Regions from separate parts of the Idiomarina sp. UBA3176 genome, predicted to be linked through region 1. Evidence: predicted binding sites of a transcription regulator. Region 1 holds the regulator's gene; the other holds the start of a gene.
The links. The regulator FliA, encoded in region 1, starts transcription of late flagellar genes. The targets are predictions, from matches to a motif close to CTAAAGNTNNNNNNNNNNNNGCCGATA.
Positions count from the first base shown of each region.

Region 1 (11,989 bases):
GGGCGGTAAAACTGCAGTAGAACTGAGCGGCCGCGAAGAAAATATTACCTTTTCAATTCCACCAGAGCTAAGGCCGCACCCGGTAGGTTAAACTGGTTATCGGGAAAGCCAGAATGTCTGGGCGAGCTCGTTATCATTTCCCCAGTAAACGGTTACCTCGATGGTCGCGTTGAACTGATCTATAGGGGTTAACTCTGCTGTTAAATGAAGCTGCCCTGTTTCCTTTGATAGTTTTGGATTATTGCCTTGAGTCCACGTTTGTTGAGCCTCACTTAAATAAGTCATCAAAACCTCCACAGCCTTCGCTTTTGTGTGGGCATGGTCAATCGCCGATAATCCAACCTGTAAAAGCCGCAGGCTACTGACGGACCAAAGAGCTACTAGTGCAGCTCCGACCAACACTTCAACCAGAGAAAAGCCTTTATTCTTGTGACAGTTCATAAGCCCTGCGCTCTGCTTCGAAATCTTGCTGAAGTTGTTGAGAAAGTTGTAGCCATTGATGATGTTGCTGAGCCTCTGTCATTTGCGCGTAGAAAAGCAGTGCAGCTAAACTGGCCGAGCTCAAACTTATAAGTGTTACTAAGGTGAGTATCAGAGCGAATCCTTTCGCGTTCATAGTAAGCTCCATTTAGTTAACCAGAGGAGTGATTGTTCGTTTGAAAACATGTGCCTGAGCATTGTGAGTAACGGTAAAAGTTACAACGAGTTTTGATAGCCCACTACCAGATTCCGGAGCGTAAGAGTCAGCAGTAAATTGCGTGACTTTGAATTGAGACTTATCGGTTAGGGATTGCCAGCCATACCCGGCGCAATCGAGAGTCATTGAGTTATGCTGTAGCTGTTCATTCCTGACCCTGAAGCCGGGCGAGCCTCCATTTTGCTGAGGAAACAAATAGCAATTGCTCTGAGGGTTTGAAATTTGCGTTGCGGCGGTATTTTTTAAGGTTTCAAAAAACTGATTTGCGACTGACTGAGCACTTAATAGTAAATTGACCTGCATTAGCTTACGGTGTTGCACTCCTGTTTGCCATTGCATTTGCTGCTGTGCTGCCAGAACAACTATCGCGCCAATAGCCGAAGCTATAAGAACTTCTACTAAACTACTGCCGCGCTCAGAAACTATTAACATGGGGGGATTCCCGGAAGTGAGTCACCTTCACTTAAGCACAAACGAATACGAGCGACACTGCTGATGATGACTTTTATCTGTCGGCTTTTACCTATTAGTTTGATATGTCCGGGTGTCGCGGCAGATGACTCTCCATAAAAAGTAAGCGACGCGGAAGAACTGTAAGTGTATTCGGTTTGAATACCTGAGGTTTGCGAGTCACGGCTAAATGTAACTAAGTCAACTTCGATAGATTCCTTATTTGCTATGGACCTGGCTTTTACCAGCTGCAAATAAGACAGCCAGCGGCCAGCCTCTTTTTGAAGCAACAAAGACTCTGTCTGCTGAGTAAATATTGGCAGGGCAGAAGCACCAAGCACCGCACTGACAGCCATTGCCACGACCAATTCCATAAGAGAGTAACCGCGCATAAAAACACATTATTTTGAAGAAGAGCAACGAGTATAGAAGCTGTTTAAGCTTTGTCTGTAAGCCCCAACTGAAACGAATGTAAGATAACCTCCGAATAAAACGAAAGCTGGCTCGATTCTTGAATAAAACACCGCAGGTTCAACTTTTTGACGCAACAGGAAGACGTATGGCGGGCGGTGCCGAAAAGTTAGTAAATTTTAGAAATTTCACGCAGAACAATGCGCATCTGATCAAAGGTTTTGGAACACCCTTGGCCATTATGGCCATTCTGGCGATGATTGTTTTGCCAATTCCGGCTGTGGTGCTGGATGTTCTCTTTTCATTTTCAATTACTTTGTCACTGGTAGTTATGCTGGTGGCGGTTTATACCCAACGTCCGCTGGATTTCGCCGCTTTTCCTACCGTTTTGCTTATTGCTACGGTACTACGCTTAAGCCTTAACGTTGCCTCTACGCGTATTGTTTTATTAGAAGGGCATAACGGGCCAGGTGCTGCAGGCTCTGTTATTGAAGCTTTTGGTAGCGTGGTCATAGGTGGTAACTACACTGTCGGCCTGGTGGTGTTCGCCATTCTGGTTATTATCAACTTTGTGGTTATCACCAAAGGTGCCGGCCGTATTTCAGAAGTAACCGCTCGCTTCACCCTTGACGCTATGCCTGGTAAACAAATGGCCATTGATGCTGACCTTAACGCGGGCCTAATTAACCAGGAAGAAGCCAAAGCACGACGCAGCGATGTAACCCGTGAAGCTGATTTCTACGGCTCCATGGATGGTGCCAGTAAGTTCGTAAAAGGGGATGCCATAGCCGGTATCCTTATTCTCTTTATTAACATTATCGGCGGTCTGCTCATTGGTATGATCCAGTACGGCCTGACCTTCAATGAGGCAGTGGAAGTTTATACGCTGTTAACCATCGGTGATGGCCTGGTAGCACAAATTCCGTCATTGTTACTGTCAGTTGCGACAGCCATTATCATTACGCGTGAAAATAACAGCCAGGACATGGGCGATGCAGTTGTTCTGCAATTGCTCGATAACCCTAAGGTTTTGGTCATTACCAGCGCGGTATTGTTTGCCATGGGGGTTATTCCCGGTATGCCGCATTTTGCCTTTTTAAGCATGTCTGCGGTGTTAGCCGGCGCGGCTTACTTTAAACTTAAGAAAACCAAGACTGAAGAAGGCGAACTGGTTGAAAAAGAACAGGAACAGCAAGTTCAGCAGGCGCAACAAAAAGAGCTCAGCTGGGACGACGTACGCCACGTTGACACTATAGGTCTGGAAGTTGGTTATCGCTTAATTCCTTTGGTGGATAAGCAGCAGGGCGGTGAATTGCTGTCACGCATTAAAGGTGTTCGTAAGAAGCAGTCTCAGGAGTTTGGCTTCCTTGTTCCCGCCGTACACATTCGGGACAATCTCGATTTAGGCCCCAACAGTTATCGCATTACTCTTATGGGTGTGACCATGGGCGAAGCTGAAATTCGTCATGACTGGGAGATGGCGATTAACCCGGGGCAGGTATTCGGTGAACTGGACGGTGAGAAGACAAAAGATCCTGCCTTCGGTCTTGATGCCGTCTGGATCCGTCCTGAGCAACGCGAGCACGCTCAAACTCTGGGTTATACCGTGGTTGATGCTGCAACCGTAGTCGCTACGCACTTAAGTCAGATTGTAACCAACCATGCATCTCAGTTGCTGGGTCACGAAGAAGCACAAGAGTTGCTGGACCGTCTGGGGCGTACTCATCCTAAGCTGGTTGAGGGGCTGATTCCGGATCTATTGTCACTGGGCAACTTTGTGAAAGTACTGCAGAACTTACTGGACGAAGGCATCGCGATCCGTGACATGCGCACCATTGTACAAACTTTGGTTGAGTATGCAGGACGCAGCCAGGACCCAGAAGTACTGACGGCTGCAGTCAGAATTTCACTGCGCCGGTTAATTGTTCAGGACATTGCTGAAGGTGCGGCAGAATTACCTGTCATAACTTTGGCACCAGAGTTGGAACAGATGTTGCATCAGTCATTGCAAATGGCTGGTAATGACGGAAATCAGCAAGGCGCCGGAATCGAACCTGGTTTGGCCGAACGCCTGCAACAGTCATTACGCGAAGTGCATCAGCAGCAGGAAATGAACGGGGAACCTTCAGTACTGCTGACCTCCGGGCTTCTGCGGTCAACCATGGCGCGATTTGCGCGTCACGCTACCGATGGTATGCGCGTGTTGTCCTATCAGGAAGTACCGGATGATAAACAAATTCGCATTGTCAGCTCAATTGGTGGACAACAAAACGGTGGTGAACAAACCGCCACACAAGAGTAACGGGAGTCGCTTGTGAAGATTAAACGCTTTTTTGCCGAAGATATGCGCCGTGGTTTGCAACAGGTTAAAGAAACCTTAGGTCCGGATGCGATTATCCTGTCCAATAAGAAAGTGAATGGTGGTATTGAGCTGGTTGCAGCCATTGACCCCGATGCGCAACAGGCACAGCCAATGGCTGAGCAAGCACCGAATGAGCCTGCCGCGTCAAAAACGCCAGAAGTGCCGGCCGAGTCTTTGCAAGAGTTATTGCAGCGTCAGGCTCAGGCTGAACAGCCCGCACAACGCACCGCTGCGCAAGCGGTTACTGAAGCGTCAAAACGGCCAGAACCGAAAGCCGAACCACAAGAATTTAACGCTTCTCAACTCAGCGACGATATTTTTCCTGAACAAATAAACGCACCAGCAGCAGACGACTCCCAGGCCATTGCTGAACTGCGCTCTCAGGTCAATGGTATTCGCCAATTGCTGGAACACCAGTTAAGCGGCTTGATGAAACAAGAAATGGATCGTGAAGAACCGACCCGCTCTATGCTGATGAACCGTTTAATGGATATGGGCTTAAGCGAGCGAGTTGCCGACCAGATTGCTTGTTTTATTCCTGAAGGGGGATCAGATGACGAGGCCTGGGAACAGACTCTGCATTTACTAGAAGGTCAGCTGAATACAACCTCTGACGACATTTTGACGCGCGGTGGAGCGGTTGCTTTAGTCGGCCCTACCGGGGTCGGTAAAACCACGACCATTGCGAAGTTAGCCGCTCGTTATGCGCAGCGCCATGGTGCCGATAAAGTGGCTTTAATTACCACCGACACGTTTCGGATTGGTGCCAGTGAACAATTACAGACCTATGGTCGTATAATAGGGTGTCCGGTCAAAGTGGCAAAAAATGCGCAGGAACTGGCAGATGCATTACTTGCGCTACGTCAAAAAAGTCTCATTTTGATTGATACGGCAGGCATGGGTCAGCGCGATAAGCGTTTGAACGAACAGTTAAGCCAGCTTATTCAGAATTCAAGACTGCGTATTCGCCCGTATCTGGTGTTGTCGGCAACATCACAAAGCCAGGTGCTGATGGATGCTGTTAAGCAATTTAAAGCACTGCCTTTGTCTGGCTGCATTTTCACTAAGCTGGACGAATGCTTAAGTTTAGGTGAGAGTATCAGCGTAGCTATAGAACATGGCTTACCGGTTGGTTATTTAACAAATGGTCAGCAAGTGCCTGAAGATATTCGGGTAGCGGATGCGAACTTTATGGTTGCCGAGGCTGAGCGCCTGCTTGATAAAAGCATTTGTTCCTCAGTGTCAGACGTGCCAAAATCGTACTGGAATGAGGCGTTTTCTCGCTGAATGAGCCAATATAATATGAAGCTGTTATCAATCTAGTCAGAAAAGAGATACGCCCGATGGATCAAGCAAGCGGTCTGCGAAGAATGAAACAATCGAAAGTAAAAGTTATTGCGGTAACTGGTGGTAAAGGCGGCGTTGGGAAAACCAACGTGTCGCTGAATATGGCTATCGCAATGGCAAAGCAGGGCAAACGAGTATTAGTGCTGGATGCCGACTTAGGTCTGGCTAACGTCGATGTTATGTTAGGCCTGCGGGTTGAGCGCAACCTTTCTCATGTGTTGAGTGGGCAGTGCGAGTTAGAGGATATTCTGATTGAAGGCCCGGCAGGAATTAAAATTGTTCCGGCAACATCGGGAACGCGCTCTATGGTGGACTTGAGCGAATCTGAACACGCCGGGTTAATTAGAGCCTTCAGCCAGCTTCAGGGGAACTATGACGTATTAATTGTCGATACTGCAGCGGGTATTGGTAATACCGTTGTCAGCTTTGCCAGAGCGTCACAGGATGTTTTATTAGTGGTTTGTGATGAACCCACATCAATTACTGATGCATATGCACTGATAAAAGTATTGAGCCGGGAGCAAGGCCTGTTTAAATTCAAGGTGGTTGCCAATATGGTACGAAATCTGCGCGATGGACAAGTATTGTTCAATAAATTAACTAAAGTAACCGATCGATTTTTAGACGTCGCTTTAGAGCTTGCCGCGATTATACCCTTTGATGATAACTTGCGTTTAGCTGTTAGAAAACAACAGCCTATGGTGCTGGCTTACCCGAAATCACCTGCTTCTTTAGCGATAAAAGCTTTGGCTAAGAAAGCCATTGACTGGCCTGTTCCGGCTCAAGCCGGCGGGCATTTAGAATTTTTTCTTGAACAATTGATAACTTCTGCCGATAACGAGAGTAAGCGGGATGTTGCCAATGAATAAAGCTGCCGTTTATGCCGCCACTGCTGACAATCGAAATGCTATTATTGAACAGCATACCGGGCTGGTTAAGCGTATTGCACACCATATGATGGCTAGACTTCCAGCCAGTGTGCAAGTGGATGATTTGATCCAGGCAGGCATGATTGGCTTATTAGAAGCTGCGCGTAACTTTGATAACAGTAAAGGCGCCAGTTTCGAAACCTTTGCCGGCATTCGCATTCGTGGTGCTATGTTGGACGAAATTCGTCGTGGTGACTGGGCTCCGCGCTCGGTTCATCGTAATCATCGACGCGTACTGGAAGCCATTCGTCAGGTTGAAAATGAAACCGGACGCGATGCAAAAGACACGGAAGTGGCCGCAAAGCTGAATATGGGTATGGATGAATATCATCATATTTTGCGGGATGTCAGCACGGGACGAATTGTTGGTATTGAAGATCTTGGTGTATCAGAAGATGCTATCATGCCAGAGCAGGTAACGGGTTCAGCTTATGAACCACAAAGAGATGTTGAAAATGCTGCGTTTCATAAAGCGTTGGTTTCGACAATATCTTCGTTACCAGAACGTGAAGCTTTGGTGCTTTCGTTGTATTATGACGAAGAATTGAATTTAAAAGAGATAGGTGAAGTGCTGAGCGTGAGTGAATCACGAGTCAGTCAAATTCACAGTCAGGCAATGTTGCGACTGAAGTCGCGAATGCAAAATTGGGTTGAATAAACTTTGGTTGTAATCGAGAGCCTCAGTGGAGGGTGCTTTGGATAAAAATATGAAAATTCTCGTTGTGGACGACTTCTCTACAATGAGACGAATCATTAAGAACTTACTTCGTGATCTTGGCTTTACCAATATACAGGAAGCCGATGACGGTAATACCGCATTGCCCATGTTGCAGAACGGTGATTTCGACTTTGTCGTAACCGACTGGAATATGCCGGGTATGCAGGGAATCGACTTGCTGCGTGAAATTCGCAAGGACGATAACCTGGCTCATTTACCGGTGTTAATGGTAACAGCGGAAGCCAAGCGAGAGCAGATCATTATGGCAGCTCAAGCTGGAGTAAATGGTTATATTGTTAAACCATTTACAGCCGTAACGTTGAAAGAAAAGCTCGACAAGATTTTCGAACGAATCAGCTAAAGGGCGAATGACTATGTCTGATAACGCCCATGATATTTCTCTGGAGCAAGCCAAGGAACTCGTAGCCTTGCTTGAAGACGGGAAGCAGCAGCAGGCAAATCAATTACTGGAAGACGTTTACAACCGTCGTAACGACAAGTTGTTTACTTCTGTCGGCCAGTTAACACGCGACCTCCACGAAGCACTTCAGGATTTTCAGGTAGACCCTCGCATTGTGCAAATGACACAAGATGATCTTCCTGATGCGCAAAACCGTTTGTTGTATGTCATTGAGAAAACCGAAGACGCAGCCAATAGAACAATGGATGCGGTAGAGGCTTGCCTGCCTTTAGCAGATGAGATGCATCAGCGTGTAGAGAAGGTCATGCCGGCCTGGAACAGGCTGATGAGTAACGATATTGAGTTAAATGAATTCAAGTCTTTATGTCATGAGGTCGATGACGTACTTAAGCGCTGTGGTGAAAACATGCCACAAGTGCATGGGTTGATGACTGAAGTATTGATGGCTCAGGACTTTCAGGATATTACCGGGCAAGTCATTCGCCGGGTTATTCAATTGGTCGAAGACGTTGAAAAGAACCTGATTGAATTGCTGAAGATATTTGGTAAAGAAGAAGAACGTCGTAACGCGGAAAAAGCAGGGTCTGCGCCTAAGAAAGATGCAGCCCATGCCGAAGGCCCAATTATCGATGCTGATCAACGCGATGACGTGGTTGGCGGACAAGACGAAGTGGACGATTTGTTGTCCAGTTTAGGTTTCTAGGAGCATCAGTCGCATGAGCTTTGATATGGACGAAGACATTCTGCAGGATTTTTTGATCGAGGCTGGAGAGATCCTCGAGCAACTATCTGAACAGCTAGTTGAACTGGAAAATGATCCGCAAAACAAAGATCTGTTGAATGCTATTTTCCGTGGCTTTCATACGGTTAAAGGTGGTGCCGGGTTCCTGTCTCTGGGAGCTCTGGTTGATACCTGTCATGGTGCGGAAAACGTATTCGATACCCTGCGTAATGGTCAACGTACTGTCACTTCCGACCTGATGGACGTGATTCTTCAGTCTTTGGATACTATCAATACTCAGTTTGCGCAGGTGCGCGCCAAAGAAGAACCTGAAGCAGCTTCACCGGAGTTGCTGGAATTACTGCATAAGTTGAGTGAACCAGAGTCTGAGGACGAAGCGCCTATAGAGGTTCCAAAAGATGAACCTGCCGAGGAAACAGATCCGGAACCAGAACCTGCAGCAGAAGAAAGCAGCAGCGACAGCATTGATGAAATTCAGGACGATGAGTTCGAAGCGTTACTGGATGAGTTGCATGGTGAAGGCAAAGGTCCCGGAAAAGAAGACAAGCCAGCGGCGTCCAAGCCCAAGGTAAATGAAGACAGTGATGAGATTTCAGATGATGAATTTGAGTCATTGCTGGATGAACTTCATGGCAGCGGGAAAGCGCCTCAAAGTGCTGAGAAAAAACAAGAAAAGCAGAAAGAGCCTGCAAAAGACGACGAAATAACAGACGACGAATTTGAATCCTTGCTGGACGAGTTGCATGGCAGTGGCAAAGCGCCGACACCGAAAGGTGATAAGCCTGCTAATGAGCCAGCACCGAAAAAGCCTGAACCCAAAGCGCAGCCAAAACCTGCGGCAAAACCAGCATCGAAACCAGAACCGAAGCCTGAGCCGAAATCAGAGCCTAAAGCGAAACCAGCAGCGGCTCAGCCGGTAGATAAAAAGCCAGCTGCACCAGCGCCTGCTCCGGTTGAAACTACTGTGCGGGTTGATACCAAGCGCTTAGATGAAATTATGAACATGGTCGGCGAGCTGGTACTGGTCAGAAACCGTTTGTTGAGCCTGAGTAATTCTGATGAGTCAGACAGTGCTGAAATGGGCAAAGCTATTTCGAACCTGGATGTTGTCACTGGCGACTTACAGGGCGCGGTGATGAAAACCCGGATGCAGCCAATTAAGAAAGTGTTTGGCCGTTTCCCCCGGGTTGTCCGTGACCTGGCTCGTAGCCTGAAGAAAGAAATCAATCTTGAGATGTACGGTGAAGAAACCGATTTAGATAAGAACTTAGTTGAGGCTCTGGCCGATCCTTTGGTGCATTTGGTTCGTAACTCTGTTGACCATGGTATCGAAATGCCGGATGAGCGTGAAGCGAATGGTAAGTCGCGCTCAGGAACCGTCACCTTGTCGGCGTCTCAGGAAGGTGACCATATTATGCTGTCGATTAAAGACGATGGCGCTGGTATGGACGCTGAAAAACTGAGAGGCATAGCCGTTAAAAAAGGCATTATGGACGCAGACTCCGCTGCACGTTTAAGCGATGAAGATGCTTATAACTTGATTTTCGCGGCGGGTTTTTCGACCAAAGAACAAGTTTCGGATATTTCCGGTCGTGGAGTTGGCATGGACGTGGTTAAGACCAAAATCAGCCAGCTCAACGGTAGCGTTAAAATTAACTCAGAGTTAGGTAAAGGTACTGAACTCTTGATTAAAGTGCCGCTGACTCTGGCAATATTGCCGACGCTAATGGTCGCCGTAAAAGATCAGACTTTTGCTTTGCCGCTTGCTGTTGTCAGTGAAATTATCGACCTGGATATGAAGCGCACCAATACCGTAGACGGACAGTTGACTCTCATTGTACGTAACCGGGCGATTCCGTTGTTCTTCCTGGAAAAATGGCTAGTCCGTAACCATGATGGTTCAAGTCGTAAAGAACAGGGTCATGTAGTGGTTGTGCAAATTGGTAACCAACAAGTTGGCTTTGTGGTGAACGCACTGATTGGTCAGGAAGAAGTGGTTATTAAACCCTTAGATAAGTTACTGCAGGGTACGCCAGGAATGGCCGGAGCAACAATTACCAGCGATGGTGGTATTGCTCTGATAGTTGATGTGCCCAGCATGCTTAAGTATTACGCCAAAAGATAACGGGACAAACCGTTCATGACTGTAAAAGTTCTCGTGGTAGACGACTCGGCGTTTTTCAGACGCCGGGTAACTGAGATTTTAGAAGACAATACCAACATTAAAGTGATTGGTAGTGCGAATAATGGCGAAGAAGCGGTAGAACAAAGCCGAACCCTTAAGCCGGACGTTATTACCATGGACATTGAAATGCCGGTAATGAACGGCATTGATGCTGTAAAAGCCATTATGAGCAGCAATCCTTGTCCTATTTTGATGTTCAGCTCGCTGACTCATGAGGGGGCGACAGCAACGCTGAACGCACTCGAGGCGGGAGCTGCGGACTTTCTGCCGAAGAAGTTTGAAGATATCGCCCGTAACCGCGACGAGGCAGTAAAAACTCTACAGGATCGCGTTATAGCGATTGCTAGGCAGCTGGTAAGCCGAACGTCTGCGCGGCCATCAACACCGCCGCCTGTTGCGAAGCAACCCGAACGTCCGTCAGAGCCCACTACAGCGCTGGATCGTATTCGGCAACGTAATAATGAGCTGCAAAGTCAGCGCGAAAGTGATGCGCGTACAGCGACATCGGCTGGTGCATTAACAATAAACCGGGCTTATCAATTACTGGCGATAGGAACCTCAACCGGTGGCCCTGTCGCATTGCAAAAAATACTCACCCAATTGCCCGGCAATTTTCCTTACCCTATTGTTATGGTTCAACATATGCCTGCGGCTTTTACCAAGGCCTTTTCACAGCGTCTGGATGGTCTGTGTCAGGTGCATGTTAAAGAAGCCGAAGACGGTGATGTGCTAAAAGCCGGAACCGCGTATTTAGCGCCAGGTGGCAAACAGATGATGGTTGAAGGCCGCCCGGGTAGCGCAAGACTAAGAATAAAAGATGACACTAGCGGGCGCATTACTTATAAGCCGAGTGTCGATTTAACCTTTGCCAGCTTATCGAAAACCTATATGGGCAAAGTGCTGGGCGTGATTTTAACCGGCATGGGAGCAGACGGGCGTGATGGCTCACGTATGCTGAAAGACCAGGGCGCGACTATCTGGGCTCAGGATCAGGCTAGCTGTGTTGTGTACGGAATGCCACAAGCGGTTGCTCAGGCGGGCATTTCAACCCGTAGTATTAGCCTTGAAGGAATGGCCAAGGCTATTATGAAAGAAGTCGGTTACAGCGGCTTATAGCAGGATGAGTGAATGATCGTATGGACGGTAGCTAATCAAAAAGGCGGGGTCGGCAAGACCACCACAACCGTTGCGCTGGCAGGCCTATTGGCTGAACAGGGTAAGCGAGTCCTTTGTATTGATACTGACCCCCATGCGTCATTAACCTACTATTTTGGGATTGATTCAGAATCGCTGGAGTCCGGCTCTTTTGATGTCTTCAGTGCTGGTAAAGCTGTAAGTGCAGATTTGATGCGCCGCAGTATTTTGCCTACCCAGTTTAAGCATCTGAGCGTTATGCCTGCCACTATGGCACTGGCGACGCTGGATCGTAAACTCGGCACTCAGGATGGTATGGGGCTGGTCTTAAAACGTGGACTGGCAATGGTCGCTGATGATTTCGACTATGTTCTTATTGATGTGCCGCCGGTGCTGGGGGTTCTTATGGTCAACGCCCTTGCCTGTTGCCAGAGAGTATTGATTCCAGTTCAAACTGAGTTTTTAGCGCTCAAAGGGCTAGAGCGCATGATGCGAACCTTAACGTTAATACATAAGTCTCGCGGTGAGAATTACTCGTATACCATTATTCCGACGCTTTATGACAAGCGGACCAATGCGTCTTTACAAACCTA
Region 1 covers NZ_DEXU01000005.1:233,904-245,892, reverse strand. Annotated here, with positions in the region: gene ispH (4-hydroxy-3-methylbut-2-enyl diphosphate reductase) at 1-91, shown strand, start outside; gene B2U97_RS02760 (PulJ/GspJ family protein) at 97-441, opposite strand; gene B2U97_RS02755 (hypothetical protein) at 422-616, opposite strand; gene B2U97_RS02750 (prepilin-type N-terminal cleavage/methylation domain-containing protein) at 629-1,129, opposite strand; gene B2U97_RS02745 (prepilin-type N-terminal cleavage/methylation domain-containing protein) at 1,123-1,539, opposite strand; gene flhA (flagellar biosynthesis protein FlhA) at 1,707-3,860, shown strand; gene flhF (flagellar biosynthesis protein FlhF) at 3,873-5,207, shown strand; gene B2U97_RS02730 (MinD/ParA family protein) at 5,264-6,136, shown strand; gene B2U97_RS02725 (RNA polymerase sigma factor FliA) at 6,129-6,854, shown strand; gene cheY (chemotaxis response regulator CheY) at 6,892-7,275, shown strand; gene B2U97_RS02715 (protein phosphatase CheZ) at 7,289-8,038, shown strand; gene B2U97_RS02710 (chemotaxis protein CheA) at 8,052-10,202, shown strand; gene B2U97_RS02705 (protein-glutamate methylesterase/protein-glutamine glutaminase) at 10,218-11,378, shown strand; gene B2U97_RS02700 (ParA family protein) at 11,391-11,989, shown strand, end outside.

Region 2 (11,989 bases), on a different contig from region 1:
GAATTTTGTCCGGTCTTTATGGTGTCTTAAGACCTCTGGATTTGATGCAGCCATACCGACTGGAAATGGGTAGCAAGCTGGATAACCCTAAAGGCAAAAACCTGTATGAATACTGGGGCGATACCATTACGCAGACACTAAATGATGACCTGGCTGAGCTGGGAAGTTCAACTTTAGTGAATTTAGCTTCTAATGAGTATTTCTCGGCGGTTAAGCCAAAAGCATTAAATGCGGATATTATTACACCCGTGTTTAAAGATGAAAAAAATGGTCAATATAAAGTCATCAGTTTTTATGCCAAGAAGGCACGGGGACTAATGGCGCGATTTATCCTGAACCAAAAGCCAGAATCCGTGTCTGATCTAAAAGAATTTGATGCAAACGGCTATAGTTTCAATGAGGCTATGTCCAGCGATAAACAATTGGTTTTTTGTCGTGCTGAGCAAAAATAAAGGAGCGCACAATGAGTGACGATCAGGTTGAAACATCAACGGCAACAGAAGAAGCAAGTCGCAAAACGACTTGGATTGTTGTTACGCTTATTGTGCTGGCGGTTATCGCTGCCATAGTATGGTGGTGGCTGCCGGCTTCTGAAGACAAGAAGCAACAAACCGAAACGGTAGAAGTTGATCAGCAGCAATCAACCGAAGTTCAGGTTGAGGGGTATGAAGAAGAGTCTGAAGAACCTGAGCCTGAAATTGAGCCAGAACCGGTTCCAACCGAACCAGAGTCTGAACCGGAACAAGAGCCGGCTGAACCTGAGCCAGAACCTATTGCTTTGCCGGAGCTGGATAACAGCACACCGACGGTGCTTCAGAACCTTGATTCAACCGACGTCAACATTCGTCCATTAAAAAGCTCTCAGATTATTCGTGACGCAGTTGTGCTGATGGACAATATCAGCAACGGCAGCATTGTTCGCGAGCGAACTATTGTTCAGCGTCCCGACGGTCGCTTTAGTGTGTTGGAGGTTGATGGCGAACTCTATATTGACGAAAGTAGCTATCGCCGATACGACGCTTTAGTTGATTGGTTTGTCAGTCTGGAGCCTGATGCACTGGCTGAAAACTATGAATTATTTAAGCCATTAGTGCAGGAAGCTTACGCCGAAATTGGTTATCCGGAGTCAGATTTTGATGACACCTTGTTGGAAGCCATTAATGTCATACTTGAAACCCCTGTACCAGAAGGTTTGGTTCAGGTAGAAGATGACAGCGTTATGTATACTTTCGCTAACGACTCTTATGAATCTTTGCCTGCAGCGCAAAAACAGTTGCTGCGCATGGGGCCTGAAAATATTCAGCGAGTGAAAGAAAAGTTACGCGAAATAAGACAGGTACTACAGTAATTTTATGACCGATAAACAAGTAATTCCGGAATTTGTCAGAGGCGAATTTCCTGTTACCCATAACCGCTTTTTACGTTGGGTAGGCCGTTTTGGCTTACGCGTATTGGGCGGCTGGAAAATTAATGGTGAAATGCCAAACGTGAGAAAGGCGATTCTTCCGGTTGCGCCACATACATCTAACTGGGACTTCCCGGTTGGAGCCTGCGTCATGTTGGCTATGGGGTTAAAGCTTAACTACTTGGCAAAGAGCAGTTTGTTCCGCTTTCCGCTGAAAGGTTTGTTAACCAAGCTGGGCGGACTTCCTATAGACCGAAGTAGTGCGAATGGCGTTGTTGGCAACATGGTGAAAGAGTTTCGCGAAAAAAACGAACTGGTTTTAGTGATAACTCCTGAAGGAACGAGAAAGCGGGTAAAAGAGTGGAAGAAAGGCTTTTTACACATGGCACAGCAAGCTCGTGTCCCTGTTGTTCCTGTTGCTTTTGATTATGCGCGTAAAGCTATTGATATAGGCCCCGCGCTTATGATTGGCGATGAACTGGAAAAAGAGCTTGCCCGGGTTAAATCTTATTTTGAGCATGCGCAGGGTAAGCACGGAGAAGCGTGTTGAGAATGCTTCTTCGCAGTTTTCTGCTCCTGTTGATACTGCCGCTATTTAATGCGGCAGCAGCGGCAGATTTCTGGCAAAAAGAATGGGCTGTTCCTGAATATGCTGAGGGTAACAGCTTAATTATCCGTCCCATTGAAAGCTCTGATACCGATCGTTTATTCCACAGCTATATGACTTCGCAGAGGTGGCTTTATGATCGTCTGGGCTGGTCCTGGCCGTCAGAGAAAAGTACCCCTCAGCAAAACGAAACCATGGTGAATTACCATCTGCAACAGGCAAAAGCGCAAACGGCGTTTACTTATTTGGTGATTGATAAGGAAGATAAGTCCATTATTGGTGCTGTTTATATGGTACCGGTAGCTGCCAGTAGACAAGAAAAAAATGGCATTCCACGTAATGCGTATAACGCTGAAGTCAGTTGGTGGCTTTTAGAATCGGCCATTGACGATAACTTACATAATGATTTTTTTGTGCTTTTAAAAGATTGGCTGGAAGCAAGTTGGCCCTGGCGGCAAGTGCTGTTTCCGGTATCAGAAAATAACGAAACAGCTTTGCAGCTACTGGAAAGTAGCAGTGCCCGCTCGCTGGGTCGTGACTTAGATGCCCAGGAAAGGTATTTCTCCTACTCAATTTCACGCAAATAGCCCCACATTGTGCTATGATCGCGCGCAATTAACGAACGGTTAATAAGGAAAACTCATGCAGGTAATTGAAGGTGGAATAAACGCGGCTGGTAAAAAGTTTGCCATTATCGTTTCTCGCTTTAACCATTTTATGGTTGAAAGCTTATTAGACGGCGCGGTGCAGACATTAAAGCATTATGGTGAAGTAGCGGACGACGATATAACCGTTGTGCGTGTTCCCGGTGCTTATGAAATGCCGGTAACAGCGAAACGTCTGGCCAGTTCTGGTAAATACGACGCAATTATTGCGGTCGGTGCGGTTATTCGCGGTGGCACACCACACTTCGAGTTTGTTGCCGGTGAATGTAATAGCGGTTTAGGTCGTGTTGCGACCGAGTTTGATTTACCTGTCGCATTTGGTGTTATCACCACCGATACGCTGGAACAAGCCATTGAGCGCAGTGGTTCTAAAGCCGGAAATAAAGGCTCGGAAGCCGCATTAAGCGCGCTTGAAATGGTCAATGTACTGAAACAACTCTGAGATACTTCAAATGAAACCCGCAGCAAGAAGAAAGGCCCGCAAGTTGGCCGTGCAAGCAATTTACTCATGGCAGCTATCGCAAAATAGCTTTAGCGATATTGAGGCTCAATTTTTAACGGAAAATGACACCAGCAAAGTGGACGTTGACTACTTTTTAGAGTTAGTTCGTGGTGTTGGCGGGCATTACCGGACACTGGACGAAGCGCTGGAACCCTTTCTAGACAGACCGATTAAAGAGCTTGACCCTATTGAACTGGCTGTTCTTCGACTGGCGGCTTATGAGTTGCGTGAACGCGTTGATGTACCTTATAAAGTTGCTATCAACGAAGCAATAGAGCTGGCTAAATCTTTTGGTGCCGATGAAAGCCATCGTTTTGTCAACGGCGTACTCGATAAAGCAGTAGACACTTTCCGCCCAACCAGGCAGTAACTTATGCCCCGCGATGAATTTTCGCTAATTAATGAATACTTCACTCATCGCTCCGCAAAACGGGGCGATGTTGCTATGGGCATTGGAGATGACGGCGCTGTTGTCCGGCCAATGCCTGAGCATGACCTGGTCATTGTTACCGATACTCTGGTTGAAGGTGTACATTTTGATACGACCACGCCACCCCGTGCTATTGGTCATAAAAGTGTTGCCGTGAATTTAAGCGACTTAGCGGCTATGGGTGCTCAGCCGTGCTGGATTAGTCTGGCCTTGACGCTTCCTGGTATGGACGAAGACTGGCTACAGGAATTTAGTGGTGGCCTGGATGAAATTTGCAGCTATTACGATTGCCAGCTAATTGGTGGTGATACCACCAAAGGCCCACTGACAGTAACCATAACGGCTCACGGGCAGTTGCCTTCTGGCAGCGCCATACCGCGCTCCGGGGCAAAAGCGGGCGACTGGATTTATGTCAGCGGTTCTTTAGGTGATGCTGGCTTAGGCTTGCAGGTTACGCAAAATAAAGTGAGCACAACCGGACGACATTTGCAGCAGGTGATAGAGCGCCTGCATTACCCCACCCCCAGAGTCGCTTTAGGGCAAAGTCTGCGAGGCGTAGCAAGTTCCTGCATTGATATTTCTGACGGTCTGCTGGCGGATTTAAGGCATTTAATGACAGAAGCAGGCACTCAGGCGCAACTGGAATTGGAAAAGCTTCCACTGTCACTGGCGTTAACCGAAACACTTCAGGTGGATGACGCACTTGCTTTGGCTTTGACCGCCGGAGACGACTACGAGCTCTGCTTTACCTTACCTGAGGAACATCGGGGGCGTATGGAAACCTTAACAACTCATCTTAAAACAAGACCTGTATGTATCGGTCGTGTAGCGAACGGTGAATCCGGTGACATTCAGTTGCGCTATAATGGCGAAGACTGGTTGCTGGCTGAGGGTTATAGCAGCTTTAATCACTTTCCGCAGAACGAAGAAGCCACTAAATAAGAGATTTAAGGAGCCACAAGTCCATGTCTCATGCGAAACTTTCATGGTTTAACCCTATACATTGGCTTGCGTTGGGTTTTGGCTCCGGTCTTGCTCCTAAAGCGCCGGGTACCTTTGGAACCCTTATTGGTATTCCGACCGTTTTTTTATTAGCTCCACTTAACTGGTGGGAATATTTGCTGGCTCTGGTGGTAATGACGCTGGCCGGCATTTGGATATGCCAATATACCGCTAAGGCAATGGGTGAGCACGACCACCCTTCAATTGTCTGGGATGAAATAGTTGGCTATGCCGTGGCCATGTTCGCATTGCCTGTAGAGCCATTTTGGTTGCTGGCGGCGTTTGTGTTGTTCCGCATTTTTGATATCTGGAAACCCGGCCCAATTGGCTGGGCAGATAAAAAGCTAAGTGGCGGTAACGGTATTATGATGGATGACGTGCTGGCGGGTATTTTCTCGGCGGTATTACTGCATTTAGGCTGGTGGCTGTCAGGTCTGCCGGGCTAAAGCAAACCTGACCGTGTCATACTTCAGCCTTTCTTAATAAAGTCATTCACCTGCCGCTCAATACCTGCGGCATCCAGACCCAGTTCGGCACGAACTTCACCTTGCGAGCCATGTTTAATAAACTCGTCCGGTAAGCCTATTGTTAACACTTGCGGGCTTGCTTTGTATTGGGCTACGTATTCGCTCACGGCACTGCCTGCGCCGCCTGCTATGACATTTTCCTCTACAGTTACCAGCACTGAATGGGTTGTCATTAACTGGCCCAGACAAGCTGTGTCCAGTGGTTTTACGAAACGCATATCGACAACGGTGGCATTAAATTTGGCTGCCGCTGCTTCCACTTCCGGTAGCAGGGTACCAAAATTAAGGAAAGCAATATTCTGCCCCTCAGTAAGGGTTTGAGCTTTTCCTATATCAATAACTTTACCCTTACGAAGCTCCAGACCAACGCCGGCTCCTCGGGGGTAACGAACCGCTGCCGGACCTTTGTACTGATACCCGGTGGTTAGCATGTCCAGACACTCTTGTTCATTACTGGGAGCCATTACCACCATATTAGGTATGCAACGAAGGTAACTTAAGTCGAATGCGCCCTGGTGAGTGGGGCCATCGGCACCGACAATACCGGCACGGTCAATGGCGAAGAGCACATCAAGGTTTTGCAGAGCGACATCGTGAATGAGCTGATCATAACCGCGCTGTAAAAAGGTGGAGTAAATGGCTACAACCGGTTTCAGTCCTGAAATAGCCAGGCCCGCTGCGTAAGTCACACTGTGCTGCTCAGCTATAGCCACGTCAAAGTACTGCTGTGGATATTGCTGTGAGAACGTCACCATGCCCGAGCCTTCACGCATAGCCGGTGTTATGGCCATAAGTGACTTGTCATTACTGGCGGTATCGCACAGCCATTGGCCAAAAATTTCAGAATAGCTGGGAATACCCGGTGCTTTCTCAGGCAGGCTGGACTCTTTGGGATCAAACTTTGGCACGCCATGGTAACCAATAGGATCTTTCTCTGCCGGTCGGTAACCTTTGCCTTTTTGCGTCACAATATGCAGTAATTGCGGGCCGCCTAAACTGCGCATGTTCGATAACGTATCAACCAGAGTATCAACATCATGGCCGTCTATCGGGCCTATGTAATTGAACCCCAGCTCTTCGAAAATGGTGCCCGGTGCCATCATGCCTTTCATATGTTCTTCGGCACGGCTGGCAAAATGGCGTATATGAGGTAGCGGGCTAAGTAATTTTTTGCTGCCTTCGCGTATCGATGTATAAAAACGGCCAGATAAAAGACGGGCGAAATGATGGTTCAGAGCACCAACGTTTTCTGAAATCGACATGTCATTGTCGTTCAGCACCACCAACATATCTGGTTTTATATCACCAGCATGATTCATGGCTTCAAATGCCATACCTGCTGTCATTGCTCCGTCACCGATAATAGAGACGACTTTTTGTCGCAGGCTTTGTCTTTGTGCTGCTACCGCCATGCCTAACGCTGCCGATATAGATGTACTTGAATGCCCGACTGACAGCACATCGTATTCACTTTCTTCACGCCAGGGGAAAGGGTGGAGTCCGTCTTTTTGGCGAATAGAGTGCAGCCGTTGCTTACGGCCGGTCAGTATTTTATGCGGATAAGCCTGATGGCCAACATCCCATACCAGTTTGTCTTCTGGAGTGTGATACACATAATGTAAAGCAACTGTCAGCTCTACGGTGCCTAAACCTGACGCCAGGTGGCCGCTACTTTGGCTCACTGAGGTTAATAGAAACTGTCTAATTTCTGCGCACAGTTCCGGCAATTGCGTCCGTGGTAAACGGCGCAGGTTAGCGGGGGAGTTAATTTTATCAAGTAACGGATATTGTTGAGTCATTCAGTTAGTGGTCCCGCTTTAACAGCAAGTCGGAAAATTGTTCAAGTCTGTCGGTATTGTAAGGGATATCGCTTAACGACTGTAGTGCTTTATGGTGTAAGTTTTGCAGGCGTTGCTGAGCACCTTCAATACCGAGCAAACGCACGTAAGTTGATTTTTCAGACGCGGTATCTGACCCCTGAGGTTTCCCTAAAGCTTCAGTATTACCTGTTACATCAAGAATATCATCTTGTACTTGGAATGCCAGCCCCAGATAGTGGGCAAATAGTTCAAACTTCTCTCGCCATTGTTGTGAATTTTCCTGACCGCACAACACGCCCATAGTAGCGGCGGCTGTTATTAACGCGCCGGTTTTACTTAAATGCATTTGTTCTAGCGCGTCTTCAGTGACGATTTTAGCTGTCGCCTGTAAGTCAATTGCCTGACCCGCACACATTCCGCGGGCACCACTGGCTTTTGCCAAAACCTGAACCAATTGCAACTGCCGCTCGCTGGGCAACCCTTCCATGCTGCTTTCGGTTAAAACTTCAAAAGCCAATGTTTGCAGAGCATCTCCGGCTAAAATGGCTGTTGCTTCATCGTAAGCGATGTGGCAAGTCGGCTGACCCCGGCGTAAATCGTCATCATCCATTGCGGGCAAGTCGTCATGGATTAACGAATACGCGTGTATCAATTCCACTGATGCAGCGGCTCTAAGAGCATCGTTTTCATTAGCACCACAAATATCGGCAACGGTCATCAGCAGGTAGGGGCGAATACGTTTTCCACCCATTAACACCCCGTGCTGCATGGCCTGGTTCAGACGCGGGTTCAGGATTAACTGCGCAAGCGCTTGCTTTAAGAAGGAATCGACTTGTTCTCGTGTTGCTGCTGTTAACGAGTTAATCGTCACATCAGTTCTCCATTGCTTTCATCATTTCCAGATTGCTGTTCAGCCAACAAAGTTGTCACTTTTTGTTCAGCTTGCTGCAATTGTTGCTGGCTGGAACGTGATAAGGCAATGGCTTGTTCGAATTTTTTCAGCGATTGCTCAAGCGGTAAGTCGCCTTGCTCCAGTTCGTTAACTAGTTGCTCTAGCTGCTCCAGAGCCTGTTCGAAAGATTGCTGTTTCTGTTCGTCTGCCATACTAAGTCTGCCTTAAAATCTGTGATGAGCCGCGTTGCTACTAGAATGAAAGTTAATTATCCGATAAAGAATCCTGAATGTCAGCCGATGATCTCATTATTCCTGAGTAAGATGAGCAGATGTCGCTTGTAAGCGCGACGCGATTGTTTAAGAATGAGCACAACAGCATAAATGAAAACTCAAATCGGGGAGGAAGGCTGAGTGGATATAGCAACGCTCGTAGGAATCATAGGCGCCATCGGCTTTGTTATCATGGCAATGATCCTCGGTGGTGATATCAGTTTGTATATAGATACACAGTCATTATTTATTGTTTTTGGTGGTTCCTTATTTGTTACTCTTGCAAATTTTCCGTTAAGCCAGTTTTTAGGAACGGGCAAGGTAGTCGTTAAAGCGTTTTTCTTTAAGATTGAACATCCACAAGAGCTTATCGATACTGCTGTTGAGATGGCCGACTCTGCGCGTAAAGGTGGTTTTCTGGCGCTTGAGGAAGCGGAAATTCCGAACAAATTCTTTCGTAAAGGCGTCGACATGCTGGTTGACGGTCACGATGCCGAAGTTGTCCGGCAAACCTTGTCGAAAGATATAAAAATGAGCTTTTCCCGCCACGAAGAAGGCGCCCGTGTTTTCAAAATACTGAGCGATGTCGCACCGGCTATGGGTATGATTGGTACCCTGATTGGCCTGGTGGCTATGCTAGCGAATATGGATGACCCTAAGGCTATAGGACCTGCGATGGCCGTTGCTTTGCTAACCACCCTTTATGGTGCGTTTTTAGCCAACGTTATTGCCATTCCTATTGCTAATAAGTTATTGCTACGGGCCGAACAGGAAAAGCTGAACCGGCAATTGATACTGGATGCTATTTTAGGTATTCAGGACGGTCAGAACCCTCGTGTTATTGAAGGTATTTTACGTAATTACTTAGCTGAATCTAAGCGCATTGGTAACGAGGATGAGGACGAGTAGTCATGGCCTCAGAGAAAGTCAGAGACGAAGAAGAAGAGGATTGCAAATGTCCTCCACCAGGATTACCCATGTGGATGGCAACCTTTGCCGATCTCATGACCTTGCTCATGAGTTTTTTTGTACTTTTATTGGCCTTCTCCGAAATGGACGTGCTGAAGTTTAAGCAAATAGCCGGTTCAATGAAGTACGCTTTGGGTGTACAAAATAAAATAGAAGTCAAAGACATACCGAAAGGCACCAGTGTTATTGCCCAGGAATTCCGTCCCGGGCGGCCTGAACCAACCCCAATTGAAACTATTCAGCAGCAAACTGTCGAAATGACACAGCAGATGCTGGAATTCCAGGAAGGTGAGTCCGACTTTGCCGGTGGTCAGCAAACTGAGCGGGGCGGTCAGGAGTCCGACAGCGCAGAAGACGCAAAAGAGGCGAAGGCAGAAAATACGGAAGCTATGACGCAGGTATCTAAGGAGCTTATGCGTCGTATCGAGCGGCAGCTTGAGAATGAGATTAAAGCTGGCACTATTGAGCTTGAGCAGCACGGTCAGCAAATTATTATTCGCATACGTGAACAAGGTTCATTTCCTGAGGGGTCTGCATTTTTACAGCCGCAGTTCCGGCCTATTATTCAGCAGGTTGCCGGGGCGCTGAAAGATATTCCGGGTGAGGTCACTATTTCTGGCCATAGTGATAATGAAAAGCTGGTATCGGAAATCTACTCATCAGACTGGGATCTCTCCAGTAAGCGTGCCGTTGCTGTTGCAGAAGAAATGCTGAAAGTGGACGGCTTTAGCGAAGATCGGCTGGTGGTGATGGGTTACTCTGACACTAAACCGTTGGTGCCGAATAACTCGGAAGAGAACCGTAAGCGAAACCGTCGTGTTGAAATATCTGTTATGCAGGGTAAAGCGGCAGAATCTGACCCAGTTGATGTTATAGACTGAGCGCTGGTTTCTGTCGGGCAGGACACGTATAATTGCCCACTTTCCTAAAGACTTGACGATTTAGCTATGAAGTTTGTTGTTCGCCTGCACGCTGAAATTACCATTAAAAGCCGTTCTGTTCGTAAGCGTTACGGTAAAGTACTGACCAATAACCTGCGTAAAATTCTGGCTCCGGTCGATGACTCGGTATACGTCAAATGGCTGTGGGATCGCATCGAAGTTTCTGCTGATGGCGACGACTCTCAGGTGCGTAGTGAAATCAAAGAGATTCTGCAAAACACCCCCGGTATTTCCTGGTTTGCCGAAGTTATAGAGCGGCCGCTAACCGATTTTGATGCTATTGCCGAGTTAGTTGGTGAGCACTGGTTAAAGCGTTTACCGGGAAAAAGTTTTGCTATGCGGGTTAAACGCAAAGGTAACCACGAGTTTAACTCACAGCAGTTAGAACGCTATGTCGGTGGCTATTTGCTGGAGCGTGTTTCGGATACTTCTGTCAACCTCTCTAATCCGGATCTCGATATTGCGCTGCAAATTACTAACCAAATTGTGCACTTGGTCGGGGAACGAATTAACGGTTTAGGTGGTTTCCCCATTCCTACTCAAGAAACGGTGTTGTCCTTGTTAAGTGGTGGTTTCGATTCTGGCGTTGCAACCTATGAGTTTATCCGGCGCGGCGCGCGGACTCATTTTTGCTTTTTTAATTTAGGCGGTGACGCCCATGAAGTAGCTGTGCGTCAAATAGCCTATTATTTGTGGAAGCGTTACAGCTCCTCGCATCCCATTAAGTTTATTAGTGTTGATTTTGCCCCTATTGTTGATGACATTCTGACAAACGTCGATAACGGCCAAATGGGTGTTGTGTTAAAACGACAAATGCTACGGGCGGCGGATAAAGTCGCTCGTTATGTGAAAGCGCAGGCATTGGTAACGGGTGAAGCCATGGGGCAGGTATCCAGTCAGACTCTGTCTAATTTAAAAGTGATTGATCAGGCGACATCGGCGCTGGTTTTACGCCCTCTGATAACCAAAGACAAGCAGGAAATTGTGGATGAAGCTAAACGCATTGGCACCGAGCCATTGGCTAAATCTATTCCTGAATATTGTGGTGTAATTTCGAACAAACCGACAGTGAAGGCTATTCCGGCGGTTATCGAAGCCGAAGAAGCGAAGCTTAACAAAGATTTACTCGAACAGGTGGTGCAGGCGTCAAACGTACTGAGTATGCAGGATATAGCCACGCAAACAGATGCAGAACTGGCACTGCCGGATACCACGACGGAACTCAGTAGCCACACAACCATCATAGATATTCGAAACGACGAAGAAATTGAAGCAGCACCCTTGTCAGTAGAAGTTGAGGTTATTGAAATTCCATTTTTCAAGTTAGTCTCTCAGTTTGCTGAACTGGATCAAAGCCGGGAATACTTGCTGTACTGTGATCAAGGTATTATGAGTCGGATGCAGGCTTTGTTATTGCACGAAAATGGCTATAACAACGTATCGGTTTATAAGCCCTAATTTAGAGAGAAGTAAACTATGCTGGCAAGAGCCCTATTTTTTGTTGTGTTATCGACAGCCACCTTTCTGTTTTTGTGGCAGTTTCCAAGTACGGGAGCTCAGAGCATTCCTTACCTGGATAAGCTGGTTCACTTTGGAATTTTTTTTGTCTTAGCACTGACTTTTCACAGAGCTTTTGCGTTGTCGGCTAAACTGTCGCTACTGGTTTTAGTTTGCTACGGCTTTTTAATAGAAATAGCCCAGTCTTATGCGCCCGGGCGCAGTGCCGATGTTTACGACTGGTTGGCGGATGCCAGTGGCGTCGTTGCTTACTTTATTTTGCACCATTTACTAAGCAAGAAGTCGCGTTAACGCGACTTCTTCTTTTTGTCCGTTTTCTTCTTCACTTTTTTCTTTGACCGGGACTTTTCTGTCGACGGAAACTTATATTGAGGTTTTAACCCTTCAATTGTTCGTCTGTCTAGTTTGGCGTCCAGGTAACGCTCGACACGCCCCAGTA
Region 2 covers NZ_DEXU01000024.1:46,463-58,451, reverse strand. Annotated here, with positions in the region: gene yaaA (peroxide stress protein YaaA) at 1-452, shown strand, start outside; gene B2U97_RS11695 (DUF3014 domain-containing protein) at 464-1,348, shown strand; gene B2U97_RS11690 (1-acyl-sn-glycerol-3-phosphate acyltransferase) at 1,353-1,955, shown strand; gene B2U97_RS11685 (GNAT family N-acetyltransferase) at 1,958-2,599, shown strand; gene ribE (6,7-dimethyl-8-ribityllumazine synthase) at 2,655-3,119, shown strand; gene nusB (transcription antitermination factor NusB) at 3,130-3,549, shown strand; gene thiL (thiamine-phosphate kinase) at 3,553-4,551, shown strand; gene B2U97_RS11665 (phosphatidylglycerophosphatase A family protein) at 4,575-5,057, shown strand; gene dxs (1-deoxy-D-xylulose-5-phosphate synthase) at 5,081-6,937, opposite strand; gene B2U97_RS11655 (polyprenyl synthetase family protein) at 6,942-7,829, opposite strand; gene B2U97_RS11650 (exodeoxyribonuclease VII small subunit) at 7,826-8,062, opposite strand; gene pomA (flagellar motor protein PomA) at 8,264-9,031, shown strand; gene B2U97_RS11640 (flagellar motor protein MotB) at 9,034-9,972, shown strand; gene thiI (tRNA uracil 4-sulfurtransferase ThiI) at 10,039-11,490, shown strand; gene B2U97_RS11630 (VanZ family protein) at 11,509-11,841, shown strand; gene srmB (ATP-dependent RNA helicase SrmB) at 11,838-11,989, opposite strand, start outside.
Region 2: the regulator FliA is predicted to act here: its motif matches at 8,126-8,152, upstream of pomA (flagellar motor protein PomA).